3 regions of the Pseudomonas sp. YH-1 genome follow, and region 1 is predicted to be linked to each of the others. Evidence: predicted binding sites of a transcription regulator. Region 1 holds the regulator's gene; each other region holds the start of a gene.
The links. The regulator FliA, encoded in region 1, starts transcription of late flagellar genes. The targets are predictions, from matches to a motif close to CTAAAGTTTNNNNNNNNNNNGCCGNTAA.
Positions count from the first base shown of each region.

Region 2: ACKI1H_RS05580 (methyl-accepting chemotaxis protein) is a predicted target of FliA. The motif match lies at 5,518-5,545, and genes of this name have one in related genera.
Region 3: ACKI1H_RS23615 (methyl-accepting chemotaxis protein) is a predicted target of FliA. The motif match lies at 1,996-2,023, and genes of this name have one in related genera.

Region 1 is NZ_CP178184.1:5,637,439-5,647,125, reverse strand. Features, by position in the region: gene flhA (flagellar biosynthesis protein FlhA) at 126-2,249, shown strand; gene flhF (flagellar biosynthesis protein FlhF) at 2,265-3,575, shown strand; gene fleN (flagellar synthesis regulator FleN) at 3,740-4,567, shown strand; gene fliA (RNA polymerase sigma factor FliA) at 4,564-5,313, shown strand; gene ACKI1H_RS25750 (chemotaxis response regulator CheY) at 5,511-5,885, shown strand; gene ACKI1H_RS25745 (protein phosphatase CheZ) at 5,904-6,686, shown strand; gene ACKI1H_RS25740 (chemotaxis protein CheA) at 6,718-8,928, shown strand; gene ACKI1H_RS25735 (protein-glutamate methylesterase/protein-glutamine glutaminase) at 9,006-9,687, shown strand, end outside.
Region 2 is NZ_CP178184.1:1,221,484-1,231,170, reverse strand. Features, by position in the region: gene ACKI1H_RS05600 (AraC family transcriptional regulator) at 296-1,093, shown strand; gene ACKI1H_RS05595 (MFS transporter) at 1,427-2,734, shown strand; gene ACKI1H_RS05590 (SDR family oxidoreductase) at 2,965-3,648, shown strand; gene ACKI1H_RS05585 (8-oxoguanine deaminase) at 3,800-5,158, shown strand; gene ACKI1H_RS05580 (methyl-accepting chemotaxis protein) at 5,657-6,859, shown strand; gene ACKI1H_RS05575 (response regulator) at 7,029-7,394, shown strand; gene ACKI1H_RS05570 (chemotaxis protein CheA) at 7,406-9,319, shown strand; gene ACKI1H_RS05565 (chemotaxis protein CheW) at 9,306-9,687, shown strand, end outside.
Region 3 is NZ_CP178184.1:5,196,088-5,205,774, forward strand. Features, by position in the region: gene acnA (aconitate hydratase AcnA) at 1-1,862, shown strand, start outside; gene ACKI1H_RS23615 (methyl-accepting chemotaxis protein) at 2,070-3,635, shown strand; gene cprA (cationic peptide resistance protein CprA) at 3,836-5,008, opposite strand; gene ACKI1H_RS23625 (alpha/beta family hydrolase) at 5,097-5,795, opposite strand; gene ccoN (cytochrome-c oxidase, cbb3-type subunit I) at 5,917-7,341, shown strand; gene ccoO (cytochrome-c oxidase, cbb3-type subunit II) at 7,352-7,960, shown strand; gene ACKI1H_RS23640 (CcoQ/FixQ family Cbb3-type cytochrome c oxidase assembly chaperone) at 7,965-8,156, shown strand; gene ccoP (cytochrome-c oxidase, cbb3-type subunit III) at 8,153-9,076, shown strand; gene ccoN (cytochrome-c oxidase, cbb3-type subunit I) at 9,418-9,687, shown strand, end outside.

The DNA of each region.
Region 1 (9,687 bases):
CAGGCATTTCAGGTCTTTCGAGAAAGTTGGAACGCTTCCTGCAAAACCCTGTGTGGATGCCCGGTTGGGCGTCAAAAGTTTGATCCGGTGGCCGGCTCGGTCACCAACGCGCAGGGGAAATTCGGGTGGATCGTACGCAACTGATCGGCACTGTTCGCAGCAATCTGGTAGGGCTCAGCCGGGGCAACCTCGGCGTGCCCCTGCTGTTGCTCGCCATGCTGGCGATGATGACCCTGCCCATCCCGCCGTTCCTGCTGGATGTGCTGTTCACCTTCAACATCGCCCTGTCCATCGTGGTCCTGCTGGTCAGCGTGTACGCCCTGCGCCCGCTGGATTTCGCCGTCTTCCCGACCATCCTGCTGGTCGCCACCCTGCTGCGCCTGGCGCTGAACGTCGCGTCCACCCGCGTCGTGCTGCTCCACGGCCACGACGGCCATGCGGCCGCGGGCAAGGTGATCCAGGCATTCGGTGAGGTCGTGATCGGCGGCAACTACGTCGTCGGTATCGTGGTCTTCGCGATCCTCATGATCATCAACTTCGTGGTGGTCACCAAGGGCGCCGGGCGTATCTCCGAGGTGAGCGCGCGTTTCACCCTCGACGCCATGCCCGGCAAGCAGATGGCCATTGACGCCGACCTCAACGCCGGCTTGATCGAGCAGGCGGAAGCCAAGAAGCGCCGCGCCGAAGTCGCCCAGGAAGCCGACTTCTACGGCTCCATGGACGGTGCCAGCAAATTCGTCCGCGGTGACGCCGTCGCCGGTCTGCTGATCCTCTTCATCAACCTCATCGGTGGCGTGGCCATCGGCATGATCCAGCACTCGATGAGCTTCGGCGATGCCGGCAAGGTCTACGCCCTGCTGACCATCGGTGACGGTCTGGTGGCGCAGCTGCCTTCCCTGCTGCTGTCCACGGCCGCCGCGATCATGGTGACCCGCGTGTCCAGCTCCGAGGACATGGGCCAGCAGGTCAACCGCCAGATGTTCGCCTCGCCCAAGGCGCTGGCCATCTCTGCCGCCATCCTGATCGCCATGGGCCTGGTCCCGGGCATGCCGCACGTGTCCTTCGTTGGCCTGGGCGGCCTGGCCGCCGGTGGCGCGTACCTGATCTGGCACCGTCAGCGCCAGGCCAGCCAGAAGGCCGAGCAGGAAGCCCAGACCCAGCAGGAACTGCTGCCGGCGCAGCGCGCCGAGCAGACCAAGGAGCTGGGCTGGGACGACGTGACGCCGGTGGACATGGTCGGCCTGGAAGTGGGCTACCGCCTGATTCCGCTGGTGGACCGCAACCAGGGCGGCCAATTGCTGGCGCGGATCAAGGGTGTGCGCAAGAAGCTGTCCCAGGACCTGGGTTTCCTGATGCCGTCGGTGCACATCCGCGACAACCTCGACCTGTTGCCCAACGCCTATCGTCTGACGCTCATGGGCGTCAGCGTGGCGGAAGCCGAGATCTACCCGGACCGCGACCTGGCGATCAACCCCGGTCAGGTGTTCGGCACCCTCAACGGCATTGCCGGCAAGGACCCCGCTTTCGGCCTGGAGGCTGTGTGGATCGAGGCCTCGCAGCGTGACCAGGCGCAGTCCCTGGGCTACACCGTGGTCGACGCCAGCACCGTGGTCGCCACCCACCTGAACCAGGTGCTGCACAAGCATGCCCACGAGCTGCTCGGCCACGAGGAAGTCCAGCAACTGATGCAACTGCTGGCCAAGACCTCGCCCAAGCTGGCCGAAGAGTTGGTGCCGGGGATGATTTCCCTGTCGACGCTGCTCAAGGTCCTTCAGGCGCTGCTGCAGGAGCAGGTGCCGGTACGTGACATCCGTACCATCGCCGAAGCCATCGCCAACGTGGCGGTGAAGAGTCAAGATCCCGCCGCGATGGTGGCGGCGGTTCGTGTCGCGCTGTCCCGCGCAATCGTGCAAACCATTGTGGGACTAGAGCCGGAGCTGCCTGTGATCACCCTGGAACCCAGGTTGGAACAGATATTGCTCAATAGTCTTCAGAAGGCCGGACAGGGCTCCGAAGACGGCATGTTGCTGGAACCCGGAATGGCCGAAAAGCTGCAACGCTCGATGGTTGAAGCGGCGCAGCGTCAGGAGATGCTCGGCAAGCCGGCGATTCTGCTGGTGGCAGGTCCCATCCGCGCGATGATGTCGCGATTCGCCCGGATGGCGGTTCCCACCATGAACGTGCTGGCTTACCAGGAAATCCCCGACAACAAACAAGTCACGATTGTCGCCACTGTTGGGCAGAACTGATTGAGGTCCAAGGCCATGCAGGTAAAACGCTTCTTCGCCGCTGATATGCGTCAGGCCATGAAACTGGTCCGTGACGAGCTGGGCCCGGACGCCGCGATCATCGGCAATCGCCGTGTCGCCGGTGGCGTTGAGCTGACTGCGGCGCTGGATTACCAGGCCCCGGTGGCGGCCAGCAAGCCGAACCCGGCGCTGGAAGCCGAGCTGCGCAAGACCCAGGCGAAGATCGCCCAGGCCAAGGCCGATCTGTCGGCTCCCGCCCGTGCCAGCGATGGCGTGCGCAAGGACCGTCAAATGTACGGCACCGAGAAGCCGCGTCGCAGTGCTGCCGAGACACTGGCCGCAGCCATGGACGCACCGGCTGCCCCGGCGCCGGCCGCTGTCGGCCAGCAGGCGCTGGAAGCCATGCGTTTCGAACTCAACGGCCTGCGCGAGCTGATCGAAGTGCAGCTGGGCTCCATCGCCTGGAACCAGCTGCAGAACCAGCGTCCGAAACAGGCCGGCCTGTGGCGTCGCCTGCAACGCATGGGGCTGCCGGCCGACCTGTCGCGCAACCTGCTGGAGCGCGTGGCTTCCATCGCCGACCCGAAGCAGGCCTGGCGCATGCTGCTGGCGCATCTGGCGCGCTCGATCAATACCCCGGAAATCGACCTGCTGGAGCAGGGCGGCGTGATCGCCCTGGTCGGCCCGGCTGGCATGGGCAAGACCACCACCCTGGCCAAGCTGGCTGCCCGCTACGTCCTCAAATACGGCGCGCAGAGCATCGCCCTGGTGTCCATGGACAGTTTCCGCATCGGTGCGCAGGAGCAGATCAAGACCCTCGGCCGCATTCTCAATGTGCCGGTGACCCTGGTCGATCCGGGCCAGTCGCTGATCCAGGCCATGGCGCCCCTGGCGCGCAAGCGTCTGGTGCTGATCGACACTGCCGGCCTGCCCGCCAATGATCCGGCGCTGCGCATGCAGCTCGAAGCGTTGTCGTCGCTGAGCCTGAACGTGAAGAATTACCTCGTGTTGGCGGCGACCAGCCAGAGTCAGGTACTCAAGTCCGCCTGGCAGAACTATCGTTCCTGTGGGCTGGCCGGGTGCATCCTGACCAAACTGGACGAAGCCGGAAGCCTCGGCGAAGCTCTGGCTCTGGCTATCAGCCAGCATCTACCGGTAGCCTATCTGGCTGACGGGCCGAAGATCCCGGACGACCTGCATGTGGCACGCGCGCACCAACTGGTGAGTCGTGCGGTGAGCCTGCAGTCGCCCGACGAGCCCTGCGAGGACGCCATGGCGGACATGTTCGCCGGTCTTTACCAACAGCCGGTGCGTCGCGCCAGCTGAAGATTGTGAGCCCCGTGTGGGGCATGGGGCGGCCGGTTGAGCCGCCCAAGCGATGCGGATGCTCTGCAAGACGATCCGCGAGCGCCGGAGGCGGTAGAGCACTGCAACCGGATTAGCCGAAACGCCAGAAGCGTGACGGTCGAACGACGAGACAAGGTATTGATATGGGTATGCATCCGGTTCAGGTAATCGCAGTCACCGGTGGCAAGGGTGGCGTAGGCAAGACCAACGTGTCGGTGAACCTGTCGCTGGCGCTGGCCGATCTCGGCCGCCGCGTCATGCTGCTGGACGCCGACCTGGGCCTGGCCAACGTCGACGTGCTGCTGGGGCTGTCGCCCAAGCGGACGCTGGCCGACGTGATCGAAGGCGAATGCGACCTGCGCGACGTGATCCTCCAGGGCCCCGGTGGCATCCGCATCGTTCCGGCGGCCTCGGGCACCCAGAGCATGGTGCACCTCACGCCGATGCAGCACGCCGGCCTGATCCAGGCCTTCAGCGACATCAGCGACAACATCGACGTGCTGGTGGTGGACACCGCCGCCGGCATCGGTGACTCGGTGGTGAGCTTCGTTCGTGCCGCCCAGGAAGTGCTGCTGGTCGTTTGTGATGAACCCACGTCCATCACCGATGCCTACGCTTTGATCAAGCTGCTCAACCGCGACTACGGCATGACCCGTTTCCGCGTGCTGGCGAACATGGCCCACAGTCCCCAGGAAGGCCGCAATCTGTTCGCCAAGCTGACCAAGGTCACCGACCGCTTCCTGGATGTGGCGCTGCAGTACGTCGGCGCCATTCCCTACGACGAGTCGGTGCGCAAGGCGGTGCAGAAGCAGCGTTCGGTGTATGAGGCGTTCCCGCGCAGCAAGGCTTCCCTGGCCTTCCGTGCGGTGGCGCAGAAGGTCGACAGCTGGCCGCTGCCGGCCAACCCACGAGGGCACCTGGAGTTCTTCGTCGAGCGCCTGGTGCAACATCCCACGGGTTCGGCCGTATGACCGCGGCCTCCGGAGCGCGTATGTACAGCAAGGCACAGGCGCACAACTCCCAGGAACTGCTGATCCAGAAACACGCCCCGCTGGTGAAGCGCATCGCCTACCACCTGCTCGGCCGCCTGCCGGCCAGCGTGCAGGTGGAGGACCTGATGCAGGCCGGCATGATCGGCCTGCTGGAGGCAGCGAAGAAGTACGACCAGGGCAAGGGTGCGAGCTTCGAAACCTACGCCGGCATCCGCATCCGTGGCGCCATGCTCGATGAGGTGCGCAAGGGCGACTGGGCCCCGCGTTCGGTCCACCGCAACACCCGCATGGTCAGTGATGCGATCCGCGCCGTCGAAGCGCGCACCGGACGCGACGCTAAAGATCAGGAGGTTGCTGCCGAACTCAATATGAGCCTCGAAGATTATTACGGCATCCTCAGCGACACCCAGGGCAGCCGTCTGTACAGCTTCGATGACATGTTGCAGGACGGCGACCAGGGCAGCGGCTTTGCCGAAGACGCCTCGCACCACGAGAACGAGCCGTCCCACGGGCTGGAAGACGAACGCTTCCAGGCCGCCCTGGCCGATGCCATCAGCAAGCTGCCCGAGCGTGAGCGGCTGGTACTGGCCCTGTACTACGACGAGGAGCTCAACCTCAAGGAGATCGGCGAAGTGCTGGGCGTCAGCGAATCCCGCGTCAGCCAGCTGCACAGCCAGTGCGCCGCGCGCCTGCGCTCGCGTCTGGCGGAGTGGCGCGCGCGCTGAGCATCGGGTAGTTTCGCGTCGGCTGCCTCTGTGGGGCGGTGCTGAAGGGATTTTCCTTAGGCAAGTTATAGGCTTACGAATTTTTGGGTGACGTTCCTTTGACGCGCCCACCGCAAAGAGCGCACGGCGCTCGATGAATTGACGGCACGCCCGCCAGGGCGCGTTTGGTATCGATGGAGGCAGGTTTGGACAAGAACATGAAAATTCTCATCGTGGACGACTTTTCCACGATGAGGCGCATCATCAAGAACCTCCTGCGGGACCTGGGGTTCACCAACACCGCAGAGGCCGACGACGGCACCACTGCGCTGCCGATGCTGCACAGCGGCAACTTCGACTTCCTCGTTACCGACTGGAACATGCCTGGCATGACCGGCATCGACCTGCTTCGTGCGGTCCGCGCCGACGAGCGTCTGAAGCACCTGCCAGTGCTGATGGTCACCGCCGAAGCCAAGCGCGACCAGATCATCGAAGCGGCCCAGGCCGGGGTCAACGGCTATGTGGTCAAGCCTTTCACCGCTCAGGTGCTGAAAGAAAAGATCGAGAAGATTTTCGAGCGGGTCGGCAGCTGAGGCTGACAAGAGGGCGTCATGGATTTCAACGAATCCGCGGGTGACTTCGAGTCGACCCTGAAAAAACACGCGCGCGAGTTGGTCGAATGCCTCGAGCAGGGCGACGTGCAGACCGCCGTGCAACTGATCTCCGAGCTCAACCAGGCGCGCGATCGTGGGCTTTACCAGGAAGTGGGCAAGCTCACCCGTGAGCTGCACAACGCCATCGTCAACTTCCAGATCGACCCCAGCTCTCCGCGTGCCCAGGAAGTCTCGCAGATCGCCGACGCCACTGATCGCCTGTCCTACGTGGTGACGATGACCGAGAAAGCGGCCAACCGCACCATGGACCTGGTGGAAGAGTGCACCCCGGTGGTCATGCACATCGAGACCCAGGCCAAGGAACTGCAGGAAGACTGGTCGCGGTTCATGCGTCGCGAACTGGGCCCCGAGGCCTTCCGTGACCTGGCCAAGCGTGTCGAGCAGTTCCTCTACATCAGCGCCCAGGACAGCCGCAAGCTCTCCGCGCACCTGAACGACATCCTGCTCGCGCAGGACTTCCAGGACCTCACCGGGCAGGTGATCAAGCGCGTCACCAAGCTGGTGACCGAGGTCGAGTCGAACCTGGTGAAGCTGGTCTGGATGGCGGGACAGGTCGATCGCTACGCCGGCATCGAGCATGACCACGAGAGCATGCGCGACGCGGTGGAAAAAGAAAGATCGTCCAAGGGTGAAGGTCCGCAGATTGCTGCCGATACAAGAAAGGACGTCGTATCCGGTCAGGACGATGTCGATGACCTGTTGTCCAGCCTTGGTTTTTAAGCGTCCGCTGACGCTGTAGAGGGAGCACCGAATGAGCTTCGACGCCGATGACGAAATCCTCCAGGACTTCCTGGTGGAGGCCGGCGAGATTCTCGAGCTACTGTCCGAACAACTGGTCGAGCTGGAAAGCCGCCCGGATGACATGGACCTGCTCAATGCAATCTTCCGTGGGTTCCATACCGTCAAAGGTGGTGCCGGCTTCCTCCAGCTGAATGCGCTGGTGGAGTGCTGCCACATCGCCGAGAACGTGTTCGACATGCTGCGCAAGGGCGAACGCCGCGTGGATGCCGAGCTGATGGACGTGATGCTGCAGGCGCTGGATACCGTCAACGTCATGTTCCAGCAGGTGCGTGACGCGGAAGAGCCGACGCCGGCGACTCCCGAGCTGCTGGCCGCGCTGTCGCGCCTGGCTGACCCGAACGCCGCTCCTGCCGAGGCTCCCGCGGCTACCGTTGCCGAGCCCGTTGCGGAAGAAGCTCCGGCCGCTTATGGCGACATCACCGACGCCGAGTTCGAGCAGCTGATGGATGCCCTCGAGCCTGCCGCCGAGGCACCTGCCGCGCCGGTTGGCGCGGGTGGCGACGACATCACCGACGACGAATTCGAAGCGCTGCTCGACCAGCTGCATGGCAAGGGCCAGTTCAGCGCTGCTGCCAAGGAACCCGTCAGCGTGGCTCCGGCACCTGCTGCCGAGACGCCGGCCGCAGCTTCTGGTGACGAGATCAGCGACGACGAGTTCGAAGCACTGCTCGACCAGTTGCACGGCAAGGGCCAGTTCACTGGTGCCAAGGAACAAGCCCCTGCTCCTGCCGAACCTGTTGCCGAGAAGAAAGCCGAGGAAGCTCCGGCGGCCGGCGGCGACGACAACATCACCGACGACGAATTCGAGAAGCTGCTCGACGAACTGCACGGCAAAGGCCAGTTCACCGGCGCAAAGGAAGAGCCGGTCGAGGCTGCCAAGCCGGCTACCGCAGCGCCCGCGCCCAAGCCTGCCGCCGCTCCGGCGCCGGCCGCTGCTGCCAAGCCTGCGTCCGCCAAGCCCGCCGCTGCCGCCGCCGAGAAACCGGCCAACGAAGCGGAAACCACCGTGCGCGTGGACACCGCCCGCCTGGACGAGATCATGAACATGGTCGGCGAACTGGTGCTGGTGCGTAACCGCCTGGTGCGCCTGGGCCTGAACAGCGGCGACGAGGCGATGGCCAAGGCCGTCTCCAACCTCGACGTGGTCACCGCCGACCTGCAGTCTTCGGTCATGAAGACCCGCATGCAGCCGATCAAGAAGGTCTTCGGCCGCTTCCCGCGCCAGGTCCGCGATCTGGCTCGCAACCTGAAGAAAGAGATCAACCTCGAGCTGATCGGCGAAGAAACCGACCTGGACAAGAACCTGGTCGAGGCCTTGGCCGACCCGCTGGTGCACCTGGTGCGCAACGCGGTCGACCACGGCATCGAAGGCCCCGACGAGCGCGAGGCTGCCGGCAAGTCGCGTTCGGGCAAGGTGGTGCTGTCCGCCGAGCAGGAAGGCGACCACATCCTGCTGTCGATCTCCGACGATGGCAAAGGCATGGACCCGGACGTTCTGCGCGCCAAGGCCGTAGAGAAGGGCCTGCTGGACAAGGACGCGGCCGATCGCCTGTCCGAGTCCGACTGCTACAACCTGATCTTCGCCCCGGGCTTCTCGACCAAGACCGAGATTTCCGACGTCTCCGGCCGCGGTGTCGGCATGGACGTGGTGAAGACCAAGATTTCCCAGCTCAACGGGATCATCAACATCTACTCGACCAAGGGCCAGGGCTCGAAGATCGTCATCAAGGTCCCGCTGACCCTGGCGATCATGCCGACCCTGATGGTGATGCTGGGTAACCAGGCCTTCGCCTTCCCGCTGGTCAACGTCAACGAGATCTTCCACCTCGACCTGTCGAACACCAACGTGGTCGACGGCCAGGAAGTGGTGATCGTCCGCGACAAGGCCCTGCCGTTGTTCTACCTCAAGCGCTGGCTGGTGCCGGGCGCGCAGTATGACGAGCCGGGCGAGGGGCATGTGGTGATCCTCTCCGTGGGCACTCAGCGCATCGGCTTCGTGGTCGACCAACTGGTGGGCCAGGAAGAGGTGGTGATCAAGCCGCTGGGCAAGATGCTGCAGGGCACGCCGGGCATGGCGGGGGCAACGATTACCGGGGACGGGCGCATCGCGCTGATCCTCGACGTGCCGAGCATGCTCAAGCGCTACGCCCGTCGTATCTGACCGCCATGGGTGGGCGCAGTCAATAAAACAAGCTGCGCTCGCTCGTGTGATGGAAGAAGTTTTTTTCAGGAGTGTCTATGGCTGTCAAAGTCCTGGTGGTGGACGATTCGGGGTTCTTCCGCCGCCGTGTCTCGGAGATTCTTTCGGCTGACCCGCAGATCCAGGTGGTCGGTACGGCGACCAACGGCCGCGAGGCAATCGATCAGGCGCTGGCGCTCAAGCCCGACGTGATCACCATGGACTACGAGATGCCGCTGATGGACGGCATCACCGCCGTGCGGACCATCATGCAACGCTGTCCGACGCCGGTCCTGATGTTCTCCTCGCTGACCCACGAGGGCGCGCGGGTGACCCTGGACGCGCTGGACGCCGGCGCCGTCGATTACCTGCCGAAGAATTTCGAGGACATCTCGCGCAACCCGGACAAGGTCCGCCAGCTGCTGTGCGAGAAGGTCCACACCATCGCCAAGAGCAACCGCCGTTTCGCCGCGTACTCTTCGTACTCGTCGAGCCCGGCCGCACCGGCTTCGACTCCCGCTGCCGGCAGCGCGCGCCCGGCCGCTCCCGTTTCCTCGGGCGGCGGCCATGCGCCGGCCGCTCCGGCTCCGGCGACCTCCGCCGCCCCAAAGCGTAAGCCCTACCGGCTGGTAGCCATCGGCACTTCGACCGGTGGGCCGGTGGCGCTGCAGCGGGTCCTGACCCAGCTGCCTGCCAACTTCCCCGCGCCCCTGGTGCTGATCCAGCACATGCCGGCGGCCT
Region 2 (9,687 bases), 2.3 Mb from region 1:
ACATGAAAAACTTGTGTTGAAACGAATCAACACAAATTGTGTATACAACTATCCTGTGGGAAATCTACACAACAGCCGTCGGAACACACCACGCGTTTTTCCGGGCGCGGATAATGCCAGACAAGGGCCTTCACCACACCTGTCAGAGTGCCTCGGGCCGCTGGGCGGTCGCGCTGTCGGATGCTTCCTTCAGGGCTCGAACGCCGTCGTTCGGACCGACAACATCGGTTAACTGGCTTGAGGCGAAGGGGGCGGCCTGCCAGACTCCGATGCTCCAGCGATACTTTCCAAAGTTATACCGATGAAAGGACAAGCCCCCGAACTGCAGCGCCTGATCCCGGTACTCGACCGCCTGCCGCGGCCGGTCTATGCGCGCGCCGAGCGTTTACGCGCGGGCTCCTGGACCAGCAAGCACCATCACGCCTGGGTGCAGCTGTCCTACGCCATCACCGGGGTGTTGGGTGTACACACGGCCGAAGGCAGCTTCTTCGCACCACCGCAGCGGGCGATCTGGATTCCAGCCTTCCTCGACCATGAAGTGGTGACCTCGACCCAGGCGGAAATGCGCAGCCTGTACATTCGCGATGACGCCTGCCGCTGGGCGCCGGATCGCTGCCGGGTGCTGGAGGTGACGCCGCTGGCCCGCGAGCTGATCAAGAGCTTCTGCGAACTGCCGGTGGATTATCCACAGGGCGAGAGCGCCGAATCGCGGCTGGTGGAAGTGCTGCTGGACCAACTGCGCGACCTGCCGGAAGTCGCCTTCTCCCTGCCGATGCCGCAGGAGGGCCGCCTGCTGCAGTTGTGCCAGACGCTGATCGACCACCCGACCGACAGCCACACCCTGGGCGACTGGGCCCAGCGCATCGGCACCTCGGAGAAGACCCTGTCGCGACTGTTCCAGCGCGAGACCGGGATGACCTTCCGCCTGTGGCGCCAGCGCCAGCGCCTGCTCGCTTCCCTCGGCTCGCTCGAGGCCGGCGATAGCGTGACGGCGGCGGCGCTGGATTGCGGGTACGACTCCACCTCGGCGTACATCGCATCGTTCAAGGGCTTGTTCGGCTTTACCCCGGGCGACCTGTTCCGCCAGCGCTGAACAGCACCCATCCGCCAAGGCTGCTGTTGTAGGAGCGAGCTTGCTCGCGAACTGCCAAGCGCGAGTGCCGCCGGGTAATCCGTTCGCGAGCAAGCTCGCTCCTACAGGTCAACCTGAGCATCGGCGGATTTCCGCTCAACACCCTCGCCAATCGGCGCCGCTTCGCCTGCCAGCGCCACCCAAGAAATCGCTCAACGCTTAGTGCCACGCTGCTTTCGCTTATTGGCACGCTGCCTGCTATCGCCCTCGACACTGCGCCGCCCTCGCGGCGCGCCGGCGTGACGTTACAAGTAGTCCGCACGCCTGACGACAACAACGACAAGAGGAATACCCATGGATAGCGCAAGCGCCGTCTCCGCTTCTGCCGCACCTCGCACGACTTCCCAGCGCATCAAGTCGATCTTCAGTGGCTCGGTCGGCAACCTGGTCGAGTGGTACGACTGGTACGTCTACGCCGCCTTTTCGCTGTACTTCGCCAAGGCGTTCTTCCCCCAGGGCGACATGACCGCCCAGCTGCTGAACACCGCCGCGATCTTCGCCGTGGGCTTCCTCATGCGTCCGATCGGCGGCTGGCTGATGGGTATCTATGCCGACCGCAAGGGCCGCAAGGCGGCGTTGCTGGCCTCGGTGCTGCTGATGTGCTTCGGCTCGCTGATCATCGCCCTGACCCCCAGCTATGAAACCATCGGCGTCGGCGCCCCGATCCTGCTGGTGCTCGCGCGCCTGCTGCAGGGCCTGTCGGTCGGCGGCGAATACGGCACATCCGCGACCTACCTGAGCGAGATGGCCAACAGGGAGCAGCGCGGCTTCTTCTCCAGCTTCCAGTACGTCACCCTGATCTCCGGCCAGCTCATCGCCCTGGCGGTGCTGATCGTGCTGCAGCAGACCCTGACCGTCGAGCAGCTGGAAAGCTGGGGCTGGCGTATTCCGTTCTTCATCGGCGCGCTCTGCGCGGTCGTCGCCATGTTCCTGCGTCGCGGCATGGAAGAGACCGAGTCCTTCTCCACCAAGAAGGAAGAGCCCAAGGAAAGCCTGATGCGCTCGCTGATGCGCCATCCCAAGGAAGTGCTCACCGTGGTCGGCCTGACCATGGGCGGCACCCTGGCCTTCTACACCTACACCACGTACATGCAGAAGTACCTGGTGAACACCGTGGGCATGAGCAAGAACGACTCGACCATGATCTCGGCCGCCACCCTGTTCCTGTTCATGCTGCTGCAGCCCATCGTCGGCGCACTCTCGGACAAGATCGGCCGTCGCCCGATCCTGATCGCCTTCGGCGTGCTGGGCACCGTCTTCACCTACCCGATCCTCAGCACCCTGCACACCATCGATACCTGGTGGGGCGCGTTCTTCCTGATCATGGCCGCGCTGGTCATCGTCAGCGGCTACACCTCGATCAACGCCGTGGTGAAGGCCGAGCTGTTCCCCACCGAGATCCGCGCCCTGGGCGTGGGCCTGCCCTACGCGCTGACCGTATCGATCTTCGGCGGCACCGCCGAGTACGTGGCGCTGTGGTTCAAGAGCATCGGCATGGAGAGCGGCTTCTACTGGTACGTCACCGCGTGCATCGCCTGCTCGCTGCTGGTCTACGTGACCATGAAGGACACCCAGAAGCACTCGAAGATCACCACCGACTGATTGGGCTCCTTGCCCAGGCCCCGGCGCACACTCTCCGGGGCTTTTTATCCACAGGGCCCGGCACATGCCGGGCCTTGTCGTTTGAGCGCTTCGCCGTCTGCAGGAGCGAGCTTGCTCGCGAACAAACGCCGCTGCGGACTCGGTTCGCGAGCAAGCTCGCTCCTACACGATCAGTGCCGTCATCCGGGTGGGTTATCCTTGACCCTTCCGTCACCTGCTGGAGCCCTGCCATGACCACCCCGAAATCCGCCCTGATCATCGGCGCCTCGCGCGGCCTCGGCCTGGGCCTGGTGCGCGAGTTGCTGGACCGCGGCTGGGACGTCACCGCCACCGTGCGCGATGCTGCCCATCCCGGCGAGCTGGCCAACCTGCCGGTGCGCGTGGAAACGCTGCTGCTGGACGACATCCACTCCCAGGACCGTCTTGCCGAAGCCCTGGCCGGCTCGCGCTTCGACCTCATCTACATCAACGCCGGCATCTACGGCCCGGCGCACCAGTCGGCCATCGACGCCAGCCTCGCCGACGTCGGCCAGTTGTTCATGGTCAACGCCATCGCCCCGCTGCGCCTGGCCGAGCGCCTGCTGCCGCGTCTGGACTCCGAGCGCGGTGTATTGGCCTTCATGACCTCCGAGCTGGGCAGCGTGGCTGGCAACGTCTCCGGCGGCATGGCGTTGTATCGCGCGAGCAAGGCAGCGCTGAATTCGCTCACCCGCAGCTTCGTGGTCGAACTGGGCGATACCGGTATCACGGTACTCAACCTGCATCCGGGCTGGGTGCGCACCGACATGGGTGGGGAGTCCGCGCCGCTGGACGTGCAGACCAGCGCCAAAGGCCTCGTCGACCAGGTCGATGGCCACGCCGGCCGTGGCGGGCAGTTCTACCTGGATTACCAGGGAGCGACGATCGACTGGTGACGAGCAGCGCCGTGGGCGCTACCATGCGCCCACGCCTGACTTCCGAGTCAGCGAACCTGGATCAGCAGACAGGGTGAACACTGAGCTGGCTTCCCATGACCCCATGGAGCCGACTCGAACGAACGGCTCCGTCCGTTTGGAGAATTCATCCATGTCCTCCCCGCGTCTCTGGCTGCGCAACCCGCTGGCCATCTTCACCGCTAACGATCAGGACGCCCGTGGCGGCATCGTCGTCCAAGACGGCCGCATCGTCGAACTGGTCGCCGCCGGCCAGCAGCCCTCGGCTCCCGTCCAGCAGACCTTCGACGCCAGCCAGCACGTGCTGACGCCCGGCCTGATCAACACCCACCACCACTTCTACCAGACCCTCACCCGCGCCTGGGCGCCGGTGGTGAACCAGCCGCTGTTCCCCTGGCTGAAGACCCTCTACCCGGTGTGGGCGCGCCTGACTCCCGAGCAACTCGGCGTGGCCACCAAGGTAGCGCTGGCCGAACTGCTGCTGTCGGGCTGCACCACCGCCGCCGACCACCACTACCTGTTCCCCGACGGCCTGGAGCAGGCCATCGATGTGCAGGCCGGCGTGGTCCAGGAGCTGGGCATGCGCGCCATGCTCACCCGTGGCTCCATGAGCCTGGGCGAAGCCGACGGTGGCCTGCCGCCGCAGCAGACCGTGCAGAGCGCCGAGGCCATCCTCGACGACAGCCAGCGGCTGATCCGCGAGTATCACCAACGCGGCGAAGGCGCCCAGGTGCAGATCGCCCTGGCGCCCTGCTCGCCGTTCTCGGTGACCCCGGAAATCATGCGCGCCAGCGCTGAACTGGCGGAGCGCGAGGACGTGCGCCTGCACACCCACCTCGCGGAAACCCTCGACGAGGAAGACTTCTGCCTGCAGCGTTTCGGCCAGCGCACCGTGGACTACCTGGACAGCGTCGGCTGGCTCGGCCCGCGCACCTGGCTGGCTCACGGCATCCACTTCAACGACGAGGAAATCCGTCGCCTGGGCGAAGCCGGCACCGGCGTCTGCCATTGCCCCAGCTCGAACATGCGCCTGGCGTCGGGCATCTGCCCCACCGTGGCGCTGGAAGCCGCCGGCGCGCCGGTGGGCATCGGCGTGGACGGCTCGGCCTCCAACGATGCCTCCAACATGATCCTCGAAGCCCGCCAGGCCCTGTACATCCAGCGCCTGCGCTATGGCGCCGAGCAGATCACCCCGGAACGCGCGCTGGGCTGGGCGACCAAGGGTTCGGCCAAGCTCATCGGCCGCAGCGACATCGGCGAGCTGGCCGCGGGAAAGCAGGCGGACCTGGCGCTGTTCAAGCTTGACGAACTGCGCTTCTCCGGCAGCCACGATCCGCTGTCGGCCCTGCTGCTGTGCGGCGCCGACAAGGCCGACCGGATCATGATTGGCGGCACCTGGCGAGTCATCGACGGTGAAGTCGAAGGCCTCGACCTCAAGCGCCTGATCGCCGACCACACCCAGGCGGCGCGCAAGCTGCTCGGCACCCTGTAATCCCCCACAACCCCGCAACCTGCTTTTCGTAGGATGGCGTGGAGCGAAGCGATACCCATCGAAGCGTGGCTGGTAAGGCCGATGGGGATCGCAAGCTCCACCCATCCTACGATCCCCTGTACCCCGACCTCTCATCGGAGCAACCAGAACGTCTGCTCCTGAAAGGCGCATAACGCGCCAGCGTTATCCGCCGACAGACCTTCCCTCCACACTCGAAGCGTGGCTCCGGATGCCATTCCGGCGGGCACGTTTTGCCATCGAAAAATCGCCACAACCCGCGCCACACAAGGGCTGCGCACTACCGCCCGTCGCCATCCAAGCAACCAGGATGAACGGTCATTCACTGAAAACCCCTCTAGATCAAGGGTCTATCCCCTGTGACGGGAATATGCCGTCAGTTTGACATCACGCTTTGGCACTCTAGTTTTAAATCGCCAGGCCGAATTCCTGCTCAAGACGTTGTCAGCAGCCGTTTGGCCCGGTTACCGGCGCCCGGCAATGGAGTGCACTTCAATGCGCGATTCACAGTTGAACCCCCAGGCGGTTCAAGAAGCCGGCCAGGATTGGCCGCGGCGCCTCATCATCCAGACCCTGCCGTGGGCGGTCGTCGCCGGGCTTTGCGCGGTCGGCGTGCCGTTCTGGTGGATGCTGCCGATCGGTTGGGTTTCCAGCCTGGTGCTGTGCAGCTTGCTGTGCGGCGCCAACAAGGTCAGCGTCAATGCACAGGCGGTTGCCCTGCAGGCCGACGAGTTGCCGCGCTGGCGTCCGCTGCAGGAAGGCGTGGAAGGCCACCTGGCCTCGCTCAACGGCCACACCCACCAGATCGACAACCTCCTGCACCAGGCTATCCGTCAGCTGACCGACAGCTTCCATGCCCTTGCCGAGCGCATCGACACCCAGCGCGGCCTGTCCCACTCGCTGATCGAGCGCTACGACGGTCGCGGCCACCTGGACGGCGACATCGACTTCCAGCGCTTCATCCACGCCACCCAGGAAACCCTCGGGCTGTTCGTCGAAGCCACCCTGGAGACCAGCCGCACCTCGCAGCAACTGGTCGAGCGCATGGACCGAGTGACCCACAAGATCGCCGAGATCCTGCAGTCCACCCAGGACATGGACGCCATCGCCAAGCAGACCAACCTGCTGGCCCTCAACGCCGCCATCGAGGCCGCCCGCGCCGGAGAGAGCGGCCGCGGATTCGCCGTGGTGGCCGACGAAGTGCGCGCGCTGTCCACCCGCTCCACGCACTTCTCGCAGGCCATCCGTGAACACGTCGACGTGGTCTACCACGAGATCAAGGACGCCGAGGGCGCCATCAGCCAGCTGGCCGACAAGGACATGACCTTCGCCCTGGATTCGCGCAAGAAGATCCAGACCATGCTCGACGACCTCGACGCCATGAACCAGCACACCGTGAAGGTGGTGCAGGAGCTGGACCGTATCTCCCTGGAAGTGGGCGACGGCGTCAACGCCGCGGTCACCGCCCTGCAGTTCCAGGACATGAGCAGCCAGCTGCTCGGGCAGATCGGCAAGCACAGCGCCCGCCTCGGCGCCCTCGCCGTCGGCCTGGGCGCGCTGGATGGCCGCGAGCCCGGCGAGTGGGGCGAGCGTCTGCGCGGCGAGGTCAGCGAACTCGACCGCCCCCTGAGCAACCCGGTCGCCCAGACCAGCCTCAGCGCTGGCGAGGTCGAACTGTTCTGAACTGAAGGCAAGGCAGGAGTCCCGACATGCTGCAGTCCGTCTTCGAATACCTGGCCAACCTCGCCCTCATCGGCTGAGCCCCCCACACCAATTCCGCGCGCCGGGATGGCGCGAGTTTCTGTGCGCCTGGCGACAACAAACGCATTGCAATCCGAGGAGAAACAACGCAATGGGAAAGCAGATTCTGATCGTCGATGACTCGGCCTCGATCCGGCAGATGCTGAGCTTCACGCTCAAGTCCGCCGGCTACGAGGTGGACGAGGCCGTGGACGGCAAGGACGGCCTGGGCAAGGCCCAGCGCAAGTCCTACAACCTGGTCTTCACCGACCAGAACATGCCGAACATGGACGGCCTGTCGCTGATCCGCAGCCTGCGCGACATGGCCGGCTACCGCAGCACGCCGATCCTGATGCTCACCACCGAATCCAGCGATGCCATGAAGCAGCAGGGCAAGAGCGCCGGCGCCACCGGCTGGCTGGTCAAGCCGTTCGACCCGCCGAAACTGCTGGAAGTGACCCGCAAGGTCCTGCCCTAGGGGAACCCGGAATGGCGACTGGTATGGAGCAATTCCTCCAGGTGTTCTTCGAGGAAACCGACGAACACCTGGCGACCCTCGAACTCCTGCTGATCGGGCTCGACCTCGATCAGCCTGACGCCGAGACGCTCAATGGCATTTTTCGCGCGGCGCACTCGATCAAGGGTTCCAGCGGCATGTTCGGCTTCGATGACCTGACCGCCGTGACCCACGAGCTGGAGACGCTGCTCGACCGCATCCGCTGCGGGCAGACCGCCCTGCACGTGGACATGATCGGCGTGTTCCTCGAAGCCCGCGACGTCCTGCAGCGCCTGCTCGATGCGCACCGCAGCCAGGTACCCGATCCGGACGTACCCGTGGCCGCCACCGTGGAACGCCTGCGCGCCTGGCTGGCAGAACCCGTCGCGGCTGCCGCCGATGACGGCTTCGGCCTGTTCGACGCTGTTCCCGCAGCGGTTGAAAGCAGCGCCAGCGACGACGATGCCTTCGGCTTCTTCGACGAAGCGCCCGGCACTCCCGGCGCCAGCGAAAGCAGCGCCAGCAGCGCCAGCAGCGACGACGACTTCGGCTTCTTCGACGACGCCCCCGGCGCGCCGGACGCTACGACCGTCGAACCCTACGGCATCTTCGACAAGGCACCGGGCGCCCCCACGGCCGCTGCCGTCGCGGCTCCCAGTGAACAACCCAAGGCCGCGCTCACTGCCGCCGCCAAGCCGGCCGTCCGCGCCGATAGCGAATCCAGCTCGATCCGCGTCAGCGTCGAGAAGATCGACAGCCTGATCAACCTGGTCGGCGAGCTGGTGATCACCCAGGCCATGCTCAGCCAGCTCAGCGAAGACCTCGATCCGACGCACTTCGAGCGCCTGCAGCAGGCCCTGGCGCAGCTGGAACACAACACCCGCGACCTGCAGGAATCGGTGATGTCGATCCGCATGCTGCCGATCAGCTTCATCTTCAGCCGCTTCCCGCGCCTGGTGCACGACACCTCCGCACGCCTGGGCAAGCAGGTCGAACTGATCCTCCAGGGCGAGCACACCGAGCTGGACAAGAGCGTCATTGAAAAGCTCAGCGACCCGCTCACCCACATCGTCCGCAACAGCATCGACCACGGCATCGAGACACCCGCCGAACGCCTGGCCGCCGGCAAGCCGGCCCAGGGTTCGGTGAAGCTCGCCGCCAGCCATCAAGGCGGCAGTGTGGTGGTGGAGATCTCCGATGACGGCCGTGGCCTGTCCCGCGAACGCATCCTCGCCAAGGCTCGCGAGAAGGGCCTGCCGGTGCACGACGGGATGACCGATGCAGAGGTCTGGCAGCTGATCTTCATGCCGGGTTTCTCCACCGCCGAGGCGGTCACCGAGCTGTCCGGCCGGGGCGTGGGCATGGACGTGGTGCGGCGCAACATCCAGGCCATGGGCGGGCGCATCGACATCGATTCGGCACCTGGCATGGGCACCCGCATGAGCATCCGCCTGCCGCTGACCCTGGCCATCCTCGACGGCCTGATCGTCGCCGTGGAGCAGGTCAACTACGTGGTGCCGCTGACCTACATCGTCGAATCGCTGCAGGCCCGCGCCGACGACGTGCGCGGCCTGGCCGGCGAGGAATCGACGGTGATCCGCGTACGCGGCGAGTACCTGCCGCTGTTCTCCCTCAACCAGCTGCTGCGCATCGGCGCGGCACCCGTGCCGCCGGAACAGGGGATCGTGGTGATCCTCGAATCCGAGGGCAAGAGTTTCGCCCTGCAGGTGGACGAACTGGTCGGCCAGCAGCAGGTAGTGATCAAGAGCCTGGAACAGAACTTCCGCCGGATCGACGGGATCGCCGGCGCCACCATCATGGGCGACGGCAGCGTCGCCCTGATCCTCGACGTCGATGCCCTGCCGCGTCTGGCAGCACAAGGAGAATCCACCCATGAGCGCAGCTGAAGCCAGCGCCGCAAGCAGCCCGGTGCAGGAATACCTGACCTTCACCCTGGGCCGCGAGGAATACGCCATCGACATCCTGCGCGTGCAGGAGATCCGGGGTTACGACCAGGTCACGGCGATCGCCAACGCCCCCGCCTTCATCAAGGGTGTGATCAACCTGCGCGGCGCCATCGTTCCCATCGTCGACCTGCGCATCAAGTTCAACCTGGCCGACATCAGCTACGACCAGTTCACCGTGGTGATCATCCTCAACGTCGGCCGGCGCATCGTCGGTGCGGTGGTGGATTCGGTCTCCGACGTGATCGCCCTGGCCGGCGATGAGATCAAGCCGCGCCCCGAATTCGCCGCCAGCTTCGACACCGAGTACC
Region 3 (9,687 bases), 440 kb from region 1:
GCCTCGCCGACCTGCCGCTGGCCGACCGTGCCACCATCGCCAACATGGCCCCGGAGTACGGCGCCACCTGCGGCTTCTTCCCGGTGGACGAGATCACCCTGGGCTACCTGCGCCTGTCCGGTCGCCCGGAAGATGCCGTCAAGCTGGTGGAGGCCTACAGCAAGGCCCAGGGCCTGTGGCGCGAGAAAGGCCACGAACCGGTGTTCACCGACTCCCTGCAACTGGACATGGGCGATGTCGAGGCCAGCCTCGCCGGGCCCAAGCGGCCCCAGGACCGCGTTGCCCTCGGCCATGTCAGCCAGGCCTTCGATGACTTCCTCGGCCTGCAGATCAAACCGGCCTCCACCGAGGAAGGCCGCCTGCTCAGTGAAGGTGGCGGCGGTGCGGCTGTCGGCGCCTCCCCTGCGTACGGTGAAGCGGATTACCAGCATGACGGCCACACCTACCGGCTGAAGAATGGCGCCGTGGTGATCGCTGCCATCACCTCCTGCACCAACACCTCCAACCCCAGCGTGATGATGGCCGCCGGCCTGCTGGCGAAGAAGGCGCTGGAAAAAGGCCTGCAGCGCAAACCCTGGGTAAAGAGCTCACTGGCGCCCGGCTCCAAGGTGGTGACCGATTATTTCCGCGCCGCCGGCCTGACCCGTTACCTGGACGAACTGGGCTTCGACCTGGTGGGCTATGGCTGCACCACCTGCATCGGCAACTCCGGCCCGCTGCTCGACCCCATCGAGAAGGCCATCCAGCAGGCGGACCTCACCGTCGCCTCGGTGCTCTCCGGCAACCGCAACTTCGAGGGCCGCGTGCATCCGCTGGTGAAAACCAACTGGCTGGCTTCACCGCCGCTGGTGGTCGCCTATGCGCTGGCCGGCACCGTGCGCACTGACCTGACCAGGGACCCGCTAGGCACCGGCAAGGACGGCAAACCGGTTTATCTGAAGGACATCTGGCCGACCCAGCAGGAAATCGCCGACGCCGTTCAGAAAGTCGACACGGCGATGTTCCACAAGGAGTACGCCGAAGTCTTCCAGGGCGACGAAAAATGGCGTGCAATCCAGGTGCCGGACGCCAAGACCTACACCTGGCAGGACGACTCCACCTACATCCAGCATCCGCCCTTCTTCGAGCACATCGCCGAGGCGCCGCCGAAGGTCGAGGACATCAATGGCGCCAGTATCCTCGCGGTACTGGGTGACTCAGTGACCACCGACCACATCTCCCCCGCCGGCAACATCAAGAAGGACAGTCCGGCCGGGCGCTACCTCAGCGAGCACGGCGTGGCCTACGCGGACTTCAACTCCTACGGTTCGCGCCGTGGCAACCATGAGGTGATGATGCGCGGCACCTTCGCCAACATCCGCATCAAGAACGAGATGCTCGGTGGCGAGGAAGGCGGCAACACGCTTTACGTCCCGACCGGCGACAAGCTGGCGATCTACGACGCCGCCATGCGCTACCAGCAGGACGACACCCCGCTGGTCATCGTCGCCGGCAAGGAATACGGCACCGGTTCGTCCCGCGACTGGGCGGCCAAGGGCACCAACCTGCTGGGTGTGAAAGCGGTGATCGCCGAGAGCTTCGAGCGCATCCACCGCTCCAACCTGGTAGGCATGGGTGTACTGCCGTTGCAGTTCAAGGACGGCCAGGACCGCAAGGCGCTGAAGCTGACCGGCAAGGAAGTGCTGAGCATCAGCGGGCTGTCCGGCGAGCTGAAGCCGCACATGAACCTCAAGGTGTCGGTGAAGCGCGAGGACGGCAGCCAGGACAGCTTCGAGGTGCTCTGCCGCATCGATACGCAGAACGAGGTCGAGTACTTCAAGGCCGGCGGCATCCTCCACTATGTGCTGCGCAGCCTGATCTGACGACTACCGCAAGACAGCGCGGCGGCCTGCAACGGGCCGCCGCCCGCTCCTTTCGTTTTATTTCGGTGACCAGTGGCGATACGCTATCGTCATTCTCTCGGCGTCACTCTTCTGACATTTTTCTGTGATCGCTATCAAATTTCCGATCCGGCGGCCGATAAGCTGGACAGATGTACCAATTCGTCTTTCTCCCGAGATCCGAGCCTGATGCGCAACAACCAGCCGATCACCCAGCGTGAACGCACCTTCCCCGCCGAACAGCGGCTGATCTCCACGACCAACGCCCGCGGTGTCATCAGCTACGTCAACGATGCCTTCAGCGCCATCAGCGGCTTTTCCCGTGAAGAGCTGGTGGGCGCGGCACACAACCTGGTACGCCATCCGGACGTGCCGCCGGCGGTGTTCGCGCACATGTGGACGACCCTGAAGAAGGGCCGCCCCTGGATGGGCATCGTCAAGAATCGCTGCAAGAACGGCGACCATTACTGGGTCAGTGCCTATGTCACGCCGATGTACGAGCACAACGAGATCGTCGGCTACGAATCGGTGCGGGTGAAGCCCACCGCGGAACAGGTGCGTCGCGCCGAGGCCCTGTATGCGCGGATCAACGCCGGCAAGTCGGCCATCCCCGCTCGCGACCGCTGGTTGCCGGTGCTGCTGGACTGGCTGCCGTTCATCCTGATCGGCCAGATCGGCTTCCTCATTGGCGCCTGGCTGAACTCCCACTGGGGCTTCCTGCTGGCCGCCCTGCTCTCGATCCCGCTGGGCCTCGCCGGCCTGGGCTGGCAGCAACGCGGGCTGAAGCGCCTGCTGCGTCTGGCCGAGCAGACCACCTCCGACCCGCTGATCGCACAGATGTACACCGACAGCCGAGGCGCCCAGGCACGCCTGGAAATGTCGATTCTCAGCCAGGAAGCACGGCTGAAAACCTGTCTGACCCGTTTGCAGGACACTGCTGAAACACTCACCGAGCAGGCCCGCGAGGCCGACTCTCTGGCCCACCACAGCTCCGCCGGGCTGGACCGCCAGCGCCAGGAAACCGAGCAGGTAGCCACCGCTGTCAACCAGATGGCTGCGACCACCCAGGAAGTGGCCGACAACGTGCAGCGCACCGCGGACGCCACCCGCCAGGCCAACAACCTGACCACCGAAGGCCGGCAGATCGCCGCCGAGACCCGCGAGGCCATGCAGCGTCTCTCCAGCTCCGTGGGCGAAACCGGTGAAGCGGTCAGCCAACTGGCCCGCGACAGCGAGCAGATCGGTGGCGTAGTGGATGTGATCAAGGGCATCGCCGACCAGACCAACCTGCTGGCCCTCAACGCCGCCATCGAAGCCGCCCGTGCCGGCGAGATGGGCCGCGGCTTCGCCGTGGTGGCCGACGAAGTGCGCCAACTGGCCCAGCGCACCGCCGAGTCCACCGGGCAGATTCACCAGCTCATCGCCAACCTGCAGAACACGGCCACCGAGGCGGTGCGTGCCATGGACTCCGGCCGTCGCCAAGCTGACGAGGGCGTCGAGCGCGTAATGCAGGCTGACAACGCGCTGGTGGGCATCAGCGACGCAGTGGCCAACATCACCGAAATGGCCACCCAGATCGCTGCCGCCGCGGAGGAACAGAGCGCTGTGGCCGAGGAGATCAACCGCAATATCAGCACCATCGCCAACCTGGCCGATGAGACCTCCGGCGAAGCCCAGCGCACGGCCCTGCTCAGCGAGGAGCTGACGCAGACCGCGCACCGCCAGTACTCACTGGTGGAGCGGTTCAACCGCTGAGGCCAGACAACGCGTAGGGCGGATATCGCGCCAGCGTTATCCGCTGTGACCTGAAACGACGAATAACCCGGAACGAGTTATTCGCCCTACGGCCCAGCGCAAAAGGCTTTTCGTAGGAGCGAGCTTGCTCGCGAACCGGGCCCCGCCGCGAAGCGGTTCGCGAGCAAGCTCGCTCCTACAGGTCCTGCCACCGCGTCAGACTACTTGAAGTCCCACTGCATCTGAGCCGGGATGCTGACATCCCGCGAGGACTGCACGCACACGTCCACGTAGTCGGTGAAGCGCGGCGGCGCGGCGATACCTTCGTCGAGCAGGCGCTGGTTGTCGAACAGGTAGTTGAGGTCGGCGAAACCGCTGTACAGACGCAGCGCACGCAGCACCAGACGCGGGTTGGCCTTGCCGATACGGCTCTCGAAACTGCCGGCCAGCTCGCGCAGATCCTCCGAACTGACCTTGCGATAACGCTGGCCAACTGGCGCTTCGCCTCGGGCATCGGCATACGCCTGGTCGATTTCGCCAAAGGTGCAGGCGGAACCGTGGCCGGCGGAGATGTGGTAGAGGCTGTGGTTGAGCGTCGGCTTGAGTGCCAGCGCCACCAACGCTTCGGCGCAGTAGTCCACGGGGATCACGTCGATCTGCTCATCCAGGCTGCAGGTGAAGCTCTCCAGGGCAAAGCCCATGCGGAACACCCAGAAGATACTCCCCGAGGCGCGGCAACCCAGTTCACGATGCCCGACCACGATGGATGGCCGCGCCACCACCAGGGGCAGCGACGGCAGTTCCTCGCGCATACGCCGCTCGATCTCGGCCTTGGAGGCGGTGTAGTCCACCAGTTGCTCTTCACTGTCCGGGAAATCCCACGACTCGCGCACTGGCGACTCTCGCTGTGGCCCGCAGCACATGGCCGTGCCCACATGCAGGAAGCGCTTGAGATTGCGCGACTGGCTGAGCAATTTGGCGAAGGCGAAGGTGCCTTCGACGTTCACCGGCCAGATGCTCGGGTTCTTCGAGAACGAGGCCACCGCCGCGCAATTGATCACCTGCTCCACACGCATCAGACGGGCGCGCTCGCCGTGCATCCAGACAGTGTCGAGCAGGTCGCCGCAGAGGATCTGGCTTTCCTGAAGGCTCTCCAGCTCAGTCTCTGGCACGCAGTGAAGACGCAGGTTGTCGCGCAGCCGCTCCAGGCCCTGCTCAGGGAATTCTGCTCGGACCAGGAACAGCAACGCCGGACCGTGGCCGTCTGCGATCAGGTGGGCGGCAACGGAGCCGCCGAGGAAACCGGTGGCACCCGTCAGCAGCAGGCTTTGCGTAGAGCCGGGAGCGAATCGAGTGGTGGGAGGGGCAATACGATCAGCGTAGTGGGGATTCATGGCAGCCTTCGGCCTGTCCTCTGGAAACGGGGCGCCGACTTTAGGGAGCCGGCGCGGGCGAGAATAGGAAGGCAGCCTTAAGAGCCGCTTAGGGCAATAGGAATGTGACGATATTCTCCACGGCGCTTCGCAGATGCTGCTCGTGGGTCAGCCCGGACACCTTGAGCGGCTTGAGGTCGTGGTCGGCAGCCGCCAGCCAGCGCAACTGGATCGCAGGCGACAGCGAGTAACCCTCCACCGTGGGTCGATCACCCAGCGCATCACGCTCGCCCTGCACTATCAGGCTCGGCGTCCTCAACTCGGCGAGGTGAGCGACGCGTGGCTTCTCAGGTTTGCCGGCGGCATAGAACGGGTAGCCAAGACAGACCAGCGCATCGGCGCCCAGTTCGTCCGCCAGCAGGCTCGCCATTCGCCCACCCATGGACTTGCCGCCAATCGCCAGCTTGCCCGACACCTCGGCGCGAACCTGCGCGTAAACCTGCCGCCAGCACTCGAGCAACTGCTTCTGCGGGTTCGGCGGACGCCGCTTTCCGTCCGCGCGACGCATAGCCATATAGGGGAACTCGAAGCGCACCACCGAGATACCTCTATCGGCCAGGCGCAAGGCCATGTCGTCCATGAACGGACTGTCCATCGGCGCCCCTGCGCCATGCGCCAGAACCAGCGTCGCTGACAGTTCGCGCCGTGCCGGGTTCCGCAGCAGCGACAAAGGACCGCAGGCGCCCGCGACAGAGGTCTCAGGTGCCAATTGATCCGAATCAATATTCCGGGAAGTGCCTTTATCCATCCTTCACTCCGCTAATTCCGAATTAGTACCTATCCCAAGGGGGAGGGGCGGCATACGCCGTAAGCCGTAAAAAACCTTGCCGGGATGGGCATAGCCCATAACCGTGGATGGAAGCCCATAAATGAGCACAACCAATCAGACCGCTTATAACTATAAGGTGGTCCGCCAGTTCGCCATTATGACAGTGGTGTGGGGGATCGTCGGCATGGCCGTCGGTGTCCTGATCGCCGCGCAACTGGTGTGGCCGGACCTTAACCTCGGCTTACCGTGGACGAGCTTCGGCCGCCTGCGTCCGCTGCACACCAATGCGGTGATCTTCGCCTTCGGCGGCTGCGCACTGTTCGCCACCAGCTACTACTCGGTGCAGCGCACCTGCCAGACCCGCCTGTTCGCAGGCCCGCTCGCTTCCTTCACCTTCTGGGGTTGGCAGCTGGTGATCCTGCTGGCTGCCATCACCCTGCCGCTGGGCATGACCTCCTCCAAGGAGTACGCCGAGCTGGAATGGCCGATCGACATCCTGATCACCATCGTCTGGGTCTCCTATGCCATCGTCTTCTTTGGCACGCTGATGAAGCGCAAGACCAAGCACATCTATGTGGGCAACTGGTTCTTCGGCGGCTTCATCCTGACCGTGGCCATCCTGCACGTGGTCAACAACCTGGAAATCCCGGTCAGCCTGACCAAGTCCTACTCGCTGTACTCGGGCGCAACCGACGCCATGATCCAGTGGTGGTACGGCCACAACGCCGTGGGCTTCTTCCTGACCGCCGGTTTCCTGGGGATGATGTACTACTTCGTACCCAAGCAGGCCGAGCGTCCGGTCTACTCCTACCGCCTGTCCATCGTGCACTTCTGGGCGCTGATCGCCGTCTACATCTGGGCCGGTCCGCACCACCTGCACTACACCGCGCTGCCGGACTGGGCGCAGTCCCTGGGCATGGTGATGTCCCTGATCCTGCTGGCTCCGAGCTGGGGCGGCATGATCAACGGCATGATGACCCTCTCGGGCGCCTGGCATAAGCTGCGCACCGACCCGATCCTGCGCTTCCTGGTGGTCTCCCTGGCCTTCTACGGCATGTCCACCTTCGAGGGCCCGATGATGGCCATCAAGACCGTCAACGCGCTTTCGCACTACACCGACTGGACCATCGGCCACGTACACGCCGGCGCTCTGGGCTGGGTCGCCATGGTATCCATCGGTTCGCTCTACCACATGATCCCGAAAGTCTTCGGTCGCGAGCAGATGCACAGCGTAGGCCTGATCAACACCCACTTCTGGCTGGCCACCATCGGTACCGTTCTGTACATCGCCTCCATGTGGGTCAACGGCATCACCCAGGGCCTGATGTGGCGCGCAGTGAACTCCGACGGCACCCTCACCTACTCCTTCGTCGAAGCCCTGGCCGCCGGCCATCCCGGCTTCATCGTGCGGATGATCGGCGGTGCCATCTTCCTGCTGGGCATGCTGGTCATGGCCTACAACGTCTGGCGCACCGTAGCGGCCGCCAAGCCGGCTGAAATGCAAGCCGCGGCGCAGATGGCCTGAGGAGACCGACATGAAACACGAAGTACTCGAGAAAAACGTCGGCCTGCTGGCCATCTGCATGGCGGTTGCCGTGAGCATCGGTGGCCTGACCCAGATCGTTCCGCTGTTCTTCCAGGACGTCACCAACACCCCGGTGGAGGGCATGAAACCCTACACCGCCCTGCAACTGGAAGGCCGTGATGTGTACATCCGCGAAGGCTGCGTAGGCTGCCACTCGCAGATGATCCGTCCGTTCCGCGCCGAGACCGAGCGCTACGGCCACTACTCCGTCGCCGGAGAAAGCGTCTGGGACCACCCGTTCCTGTGGGGTTCCAAACGTACCGGCCCGGACCTGGCCCGTGTCGGCGGCCGCTACTCGGACGACTGGCACCGCGCGCACCTCTACAACCCGCGCAACGTGGTGCCGGAATCGAAGATGCCCGCCTACCCCTGGCTGGTCGAGAACAAGCTCGATGGCAAGGACACGGCAAAGAAACTGGAAGTGATGCGTGTCATGGGCGTGCCCTACACGGACGACGACATCGCTGGCGCCAGCGACGCCGTCAAAGGCAAGACCGAAATGGACGCGGTCGTCGCGTACCTGCAGGTCCTCGGCACCTCCATCAAGAACAAGCGGTGACAGCATGGATATCGGGACCATTCGCGGCCTCGGCACCGTCATCGTGATGGTGGCCTTCGTCGGCGTACTGCTCTGGGCTTACGGCGGCAAACGCAAGGAGCGCTTCGACGAAGACGCGCTACTGCCTTTCGCGGATGACCCGGCAGCCAAGCGTCACGCTGAGCAAGAGCAAGCTTCTAGGAGCAACAACGCATGACTACCTTCTGGAGTCTGTACATCACCGTTCTAACAGTCGGCTCGCTGATCGCCCTGCTGTGGCTGGTATTCGCCACCCGCAGCGGGCAATCGTCGAACACCACCGACCAGACCATGGGCCACGCCTTCGACGGCATCGAGGAATACGACAACCCGCTGCCCAAGTGGTGGTTCCTGCTGTTCGTCGGCACCATCGTGTTCGCCGCCGGCTACCTGGTCCTCTATCCGGGCCTGGGCAACTGGAAAGGCATCCTGCCGGGCTACGACGGCGGCTGGACCCAGGACAAGCAATGGGAACGTGAAGAGGCCCTGGCCAAGGAAAAATACGGCCCGATCTTCGCCAAATACGCTGCCATGCCCGTGGAAGAAGTAGCGAAAGACCCGCAAGCCATGAAAATGGGCGAGCGCCTCTTCGCCACCTACTGCTCCATCTGCCACGGCTCGGACGCCAAGGGTGCCGTCGGCTTCCCCAACCTGACCGACAGCGACTGGCGCTGGGGCGGCACCGCCCAGGACATCCAGGCCACCATCCTCGGTGGTCGCCACGCCGCCATGCCGGCCTGGGGTGAAGTGCTGGGCGACAAGGGCGTGCAGGACGTCGCCGCCTTCGTCACCGCCAATCTGGACGGCCGCAAGCTGCCCGAAGGCGTGACCGCCGAGAACGTGGACAACGGCAGCAAGCTGTTCGCCACCACCTGCGTCGCCTGTCACGGCCCGGAAGGCAAGGGCAACCCGATCATGGGCGCGCCTGACCTGACCCACCCGGCCGCGTTCATCTACGGCTCCAGCTACGCGCAACTGCAGCAGACCATCCGTCACGGCCGCCAGGGCCAGATGCCAGCGCAGGAGCAATACCTGGGTAAAGACAAGGTGCACATCCTCGCCGCTTACATCTACAACATTTCCGGCCAGGCGAAGTAAACTCCCCGCCCCAACTCGCGCCCACTAAAACGGGCGCGAGTTTCTTACCTCCGCAATATCGCGACGAAGTGTCGCACCCTCTCTATCTCCTTTCTTCACACCCTCCCCGTTCGCGTCTAAGCTGGATTCCATTCGCAAACCTGCAATACGACTAACCTGACCCACTTCCCAGGTTGGTGCGAGCGAGCCGAAACGATCGGTAAGCGGCGGCGCAAAGCGCTCCAAAGCAGGCGTCAAACCGGCATCGCGCCACGGCCCGGCGCGTTGCAATGGCCACCTGCTTTCTCCATACTTGCCGCCGTTTTTTTGACCATAAAATCCAAAAACCGTGGAACCTTAGAATGAGCACAGCAATCAGTCCGACTGCTTATAACTATAAGGTCGTCCGCCAGTTCGCCATCATGACGGTGGTCTGGGGGATACTTGGAATGGGGGTCGGTGTTTACATCGCCTCACAGTTGGTTTGGCCCCAGTTGAACCTGGACCTTCCCTGGACCAGTTTCGGGCGCCTGCGTCCGCTGCACACCAACCTGGTGATCTTCGCCTTCGGCGGCTGTGCTCTCTTTGCAACTTCCTACTACGTCGTACAGCGCACCTGCCAGACCCGCCTG